DNA from 2 places in the Lactobacillus panisapium genome. Region 1 is predicted to be linked to the other one. Evidence: riboswitches for the same ligand, from Rfam matches in the RefSeq annotation. Region 1 holds a riboswitch; the other holds the start of a gene.
What was found. Region 1 has a riboswitch for lysine ahead of lysA (diaminopimelate decarboxylase). Riboswitches for the same ligand answer to the same signal wherever they lie in the genome.

Region 1 (3,163 bases):
CTTTTTTAGTTCCCAGCATTATTGAAATACGGGAAGCCCCTTGATTAATCATATGAATTGCAACGTGCCTTTGGGCCAGTGGGGTAGTGATGTTTTGCATGGCACCGATTTTGTTACGCATGCCTTCGCCGACAACCATGATGATGGCATAATCATCAATCCATTCTAATTGATCAGGCTGGAGAACTCGCTTAATCTCGGCACACATTTGTTGGCGCAGTTTTTCAGTAAACTGGCGTTTGTCAAAAATAACGGTTAAGTCGTCAATTCCAGATGGCATATGCTCATATGAGATATTAAACTGGTAAAATATTTTTAGTAGTTTTAACGTAAAACCAGTTTCTTTATTAAGTAAATATCGATGTAAGTATAAAGCGGCAAAGTGATTGGAACTTGCGACACCGGTAATAATATTTTTGGGATGAAAATTCTTTTCGGGAACAATTAGCGTACCCGGAAGCTCAGGGTGGTTAGTATTTTTCACGTTGATATATACCTGACCTTGAATCGCCGGAATTAGTGCCTCATCATGGAAAACCGAAAACCCGGCATAAGATAATTCCCGTAATTCTCGGTAGGTCATGATTTTGATTGGGTGCGGCTTGGTCACAATTCTTGGATCAGCAGCATAAATGGCATTAACATCAGTAAAATTCTCGTACAAGTCGGCAGCAGTTCCTCGGGCCCAAATTGCGCCGGTGATATCTGAACCACCCCGTGAAAAGGTTGCAATGCTGCCAGTTGGGGTAACACCGTAAAATCCCGGAACAACAAGAATTTCAGGTATGTCGCGCCAGCGAGAGAGATTTTGGTAGGTTTCTTCCAGAACTTGAGCATCATTAGCGACATTGCTGACTAAAAAGCCGGCTTCTTGGGGATCGAGAAAGCGCGCCGGAAAATTTTTTTGTTGTAAAAGAAGGGCTAGCAGCTGAGCGTTGAGCTTTTCACCGTGGGCTTTAAATGCAGCCATGAGAAAATCATTGTCTGGATACGAAATTGTGGGTAAGTCGCACAATTCCTGGTGTAAAGGTGCAATTGTGTCCGGACTTAAGTCAAAAAATTGTGCAATTTCGCTATATCTGGCCCAAATTTGTTGAACGATTACGGCACAGTCTTGGTGCTTGATCGTTTTTTTAGCATAGTCAATTAATAAGTCAGTCACCTTGGTATCCTGCTCAAATCTTTTTCCTGGTGCTGAAGTAACAATTACTTTTCTGGTTGGATCAGCATTTATAATATTAAGCACTTTTTGAAATTGTTCTCCGTTTGCCAGAGAACTACCACCAAATTTAACAACTTTCATTCTCGATCACCTGCTTGATTAAATTATTTTAAGTTTGATAGTAACGCATTTTAACATTTTAATTTTAATCTGCAACCGAAAAGGCGATTTAGCGCGTATTTAAATTAGGCAAGTGAATTATTTATGAAAAAATGTTGACATCGGCTATGATTAATAATAAGATTTTTATTAATCGAAGAGGTCGCGACCAACAAGAGTAGCTGGTGGAGTTTCTGCAAAAACTAAGAAACCAGTGAAAGGGGCGGTTGCCGAAGCGTTAATTATTGCGGTAATTAATTGGCTGGGACGTAATTTAAGAGATTACGGACTGTCGCAAGTTAATAATTTGCGGAGCGCTCGTCAAAATTGAACCAGATAATAATTAATTTTAATTTTTGAAGGACTCTTTTGTATGCTAAGCGCACACAAAAGAGTCCTTTTTTATTCAAGAAAACGGAGGGTTACCAGATGCCAGCAGATGATTATTACGAGACTAATGATCAAGGACACTTAACGATCGGTGGGGTTGATGCACTAGATTTAGCCCGTGAATACGGCACGCCGCTTGTAGTTTACGATGTTACTCAAATTCGGCAACAGTTTCGGGCTTTGCAGCAAGCCTTTACCAAACAGCACATCGATTATGCAATCAGTTACGCTAGCAAAGCTTTTGCCACCATTGCGATGTATCAGGTGGTCAATCAAGAACACGGCCATATTGATGTCGTTTCAGGCGGTGAATTGTTTACCGCCCTTAAAGCTGGCTTTCCAAGTAGCAAAATCAGTTTTCACGGAAATAACAAAACTAGGGCAGAACTTTTAATGGCGGTGCAAAATCATGTTGGCGTAATTATTCTGGATAACTTTCATGAAATTAAACTTCTTGAGGAAGTTCTTGCTGATACTAAAAGTCATATTCAGGTCATGTTAAGAATTACCCCCGGCGTTACGGCACATACTCATGAATATGATCAGACCGGTCAAGAAGACAGTAAGTTTGGCTTTGACGTCAAATCTGGGCAAGCCGAGCAGGCTTTTTTACAAGTACAGGCTAGTGAACAGATGACTTTAATTGGCCTTCATGCACATATTGGTTCCCAAATTTTAGAAACGACTGGCTTTAAGCTTGAAGTTAAAAAACTGATGCTACTTGTCCGTGAATGGGCCAAAAAATATGATTATCAGCCCCAAATCTTAAATCTTGGGGGCGGCTTTGGTATTCGTTATACCGCCCAAGACCAAGTATTGGCTTTAGGAACTTTTGTTGAACAGATTGTGACAACTCTTCGCCAGTTAGCTGAAGAATATCAACTGAAAGTTCCAGCTGTTTGGGTTGAACCTGGTCGCTCAATCGTCGGTAGCGCGGGCTACAGTTTGTATACGATTGGCGCACGTAAAGATGTTCCCGGATTAATGCCCTATGTAGCAGTAGATGGCGGTATGGGTGACAATATTAGGCCGGCTCTTTACCAAGCTGATTATGAAGCACTTCTTGCCCGTGATCCCGCTGCTCAACCTAGCGAAACAGTCCACTTGGCTGGGCGCTATTGTGAATCAGGGGACTTGTTAATCAAAAAACTGCCGCTGCCAGCGACCAAAGCAGGTGATGTAATTGCAATGCTAGCAACTGGTGCTTATGGTTACAGCATGGCATCGAACTATAACCGGGTGCCTCGGCCAGCTGTTGTGTTTGCAGAAAATGGTCACGCACAAGAAGTTGTTACACGTGAAACCAATGAAGATTTAGTCAGTCATGATCGTTTTTATCAAGAATAGTGAGGAATTCAAATGAAAAATATGTCAGCGACAGAAATAATTGATTTTATTGCCAATGCACCCAAGAAAACGCCAGTTAAGGTTTATGTAAAAGGTGACCTGGCA
Region 2 (3,163 bases), 300 kb from region 1:
AAGCCAAAATTGCTAGTCACCGCCCAAAAAAAGGCAAACATTTCCTATCCCTATTTTGGCGGACAGTTATTTCAATTGAAGCGATGGATATCGTCTTTTCAATTGATTCGGTTCTAGCAGCCTTAGCCGTCTCCAGTAATCCGGTCGTCGTTTTAATTGGTGGCATGATTGGGATCTTATGCATGCGAGGTGTAGCTGAGATTATCATCAAATTAATGGATATTATCCCAGAATTGCAACCAATGGCCTATGTTCTTATTGGGATTATTGCTCTAAAACTGCTGATTTCATTGCCACCTCTGCACTATGAATTACCTAATACCGTCTTTGCAATAATCGTTTTTGGCGTCTTGCTGTTAACAATTGCGTTTCACTTTATCCGGATTAAAAAGCACGGCCGCAAGCTATAAATTTTGCTAAGGGCAAAACTACAAGATAAAAAAAGTTAAGCTGCTTTAATGGGCTTAACTTTTTTATTGGCTTTTTTAAGTAAAACAAGGCTGTTATTACTTCACTGTCTACTAGTGCAAATTAACTATTTGCCCTTCAACGTATTCTTTTAAAATCACAGCTTGATTATGCAGTGGGTCCTTTGCTCCGTATAAAAATAAAACATCCTGTTCTTGCAGCTTGTTTTCGACAGTTTTGACAAACTCGGCCCCTGCCGGATTTTCCGCCAATTCTATCAGGTACTTTTGCCTAAACTCAGAAAATTTATTATCATCATGATTGAACCATTTACGTAAAGCGGTTGTCGGTCCAATTTCTTTTGCCCAACAATCAAGGTGCAACACACTTTTACTCTTGCCTCTTGGCCACAAACGGTCTACCAAAATGCGGTAGCCCTCCGGCTGATCTTGAGCATATACACGGACTAGCTTTATTTTTGTCATTACATTCACCTCAATTATTATTAGTGTACTACTTTAGGAAAAAATGAATTACACAACTTATTTTACTAATCAATCAACCGAAACCATCAGTGCTGACTTAATCGGCCGGCCATTAACTTACCGCAGCAATAACCAGGTACTTGGCGGCTATATTGTCGAAACCGAAGCTTATTTGGGTGTTAAAGATCGTGCGGCACATTCATATGGCGGTCATCGCAGTCCGGCAAATGAAGGACTATATGGCCCCGGTGGAACAATCTATATTTATGCTCAAAGGCAATATTTCTTTTTTGACGTAGCAACCAGACAAAAAGATGAACCACAGGGAGTTTTAATTAGAGCAATTGAACCCATCTGGGGAATTGAACAAATGTGTTTAAACCGCTCAGGTAAAAGTGGCATTGCTTTAACCAGCGGACCGGCAAAAATGATGCAGGCATTTGGTATTCATGATAAAAAATGGGATTTACATTTTCTTAGTGATTCCCCTTTTACTATTGACTTAAACGATCGTCACCGCAAAAATGCCCAGAAAATCGCAACTAGTCCACGCATTGGTGTCAACCAGTCGGAACGCGAATGGGCTAACAAAAAATTGCGCTTTTATGTGGCTGGAAATCCATATGTTTCCCGCATGAAAAAGCGTGACTATCGCTCAGATCATGGTTGGAAATGAGATAATGATAAAATAATCTTTAAATGAAAAGATTGACAAGCCTTTGTTTTTAGCCTATTATTTTTCATAAGTTAAATAATTTCCAATGCAATAGAGGTCGCGACCATTACAAAATTATCTTGAGTGAACGAACACAAAGAAAGATAACGTAAGAATTGTCGCCGAAACAAAAAGATTTTCGTTTTGATGTTTTTGTTGGGCTGCAAAGAGAATATCTTGCAGACTGTCCTGGTTAATTCCCAGGGAGCGCTATATGATTTGTCTAAAGATGATTAATTATAACCTCGTTGTTTTGAAGAGCAACGAGGTTTTTGTTTACGCTTTTTATTGTATTGGCTTTATTTGAAACAAGATTTTCGGAGGTTTTCAAAATGAAGTCAAGAAATAAGTGGATTACCGTTCTGCTTTCTGTGCTGCTCAGTTTCATTATCGGCAGCAACTTCGACTTTTCTCAAGTTGAAGCAAAAAGTAATAGCGGTGAACTCAAAGTAGCTATGGAGGCCAATTACCAACCATACAATTGGACCCAAACTACTAACGCTAATGGTGCTGTTCCGATCGAGGGGTCAAACGAGTATGCCAATGGCTACGATGTGAAGATTGCCAAAATTATTGGTAAACAGCTGCACCGCAAAGTCGTAGTTGTCAAAACTGAGTGGGATGGACTGCTGCCAGCTTTAACTAGTGGCAAGGCCGACCTAATTATTGCTGGGATGAGCCCAACGGCTGAGCGGGCCAAGGCAATTAATTTTTCCAATGCATACAGAAACAGCACTTTTGTTGTTATCACCAAGATTAATAGCAAATACGCTAATGCTAAAACATTAAATGATTTTAAGGGTGCGAAATTAACCGCCCAACAAGGTACTTCGCATTATGCTTTGATTAAGCAATTAAAGGGCGCTAAAAGACAGCCAGCAATGCGCGACTTTGCGGCAATGCGCCAAAGTTTAATTTCAGGAACGATTGATGGCTATGTTGCCGAAGATACCGAATCAACTTCCTTTAAGATGGTTGATCCTGACATTAAGGCGATTCCAATTAGCGAAATGGCCGGGTTCAAAGTTTCCAAGGAAGATTCAACTACTGCTATCGGAATTGCTAAGCCAAACAAGCAACTGCTAAAAGAGGTCAACCACGTTTTAGGTACAATTCCAAATTCCCAGCGAACAAAGTTAATGACCACGGCCATTAAGCAGCAGCCAAAAACTGATGATAAGAAAAAGGGTAAAAACGGGAAGTCCGAGCCGTGGCTAGTTTCAATGTGGAAGCAATACGGCGGCATGATTTTAAATGGGATTGGCATGACCCTGCTCTTAGCCTTAGTGGGTACCATCGCCGGCTTCTTTATCGGCCTGTTTGTCGGTATCATCAGAACTATCCCAACTCCAACCAGCCAGGGTAAAAAATGGCTCTTAAAAATTGTCAATTGGCTCTTAGCCGTTTACATTGAGATCTTCCGGGGCACGCCAATGATGGTACAGGCCGCTGTAATTTACTATGGCATAGCCCAATTCTGGCACATTAATATTGACCGAACAATTGCTGCGTTAGTCATTGTTTCGATTAATACTGGTGCCTATTTAGCCGAAAT

Region 2: another riboswitch for lysine. It lies ahead of GYM71_RS00985 (ABC transporter substrate-binding protein/permease); the one in region 1 lies ahead of lysA (diaminopimelate decarboxylase).

The regions. Positions count from the first base shown of each region.
Region 1 is NZ_CP048268.1:2,100,184-2,103,346, reverse strand. Features, by position in the region: gene GYM71_RS09910 (aspartate kinase) at 1-1,303, opposite strand, end outside; lysine riboswitch at 1,471-1,648, shown strand; gene lysA (diaminopimelate decarboxylase) at 1,751-3,058, shown strand; gene dapD (2,3,4,5-tetrahydropyridine-2,6-dicarboxylate N-acetyltransferase) at 3,071-3,163, shown strand, end outside.
Region 2 is NZ_CP048268.1:214,774-217,936, reverse strand. Features, by position in the region: gene GYM71_RS01000 (TerC family protein) at 1-410, shown strand, start outside; gene GYM71_RS00995 (DUF488 domain-containing protein) at 522-893, opposite strand; gene GYM71_RS00990 (DNA-3-methyladenine glycosylase) at 937-1,569, shown strand; lysine riboswitch at 1,653-1,829, shown strand; gene GYM71_RS00985 (ABC transporter substrate-binding protein/permease) at 1,941-3,163, shown strand, end outside.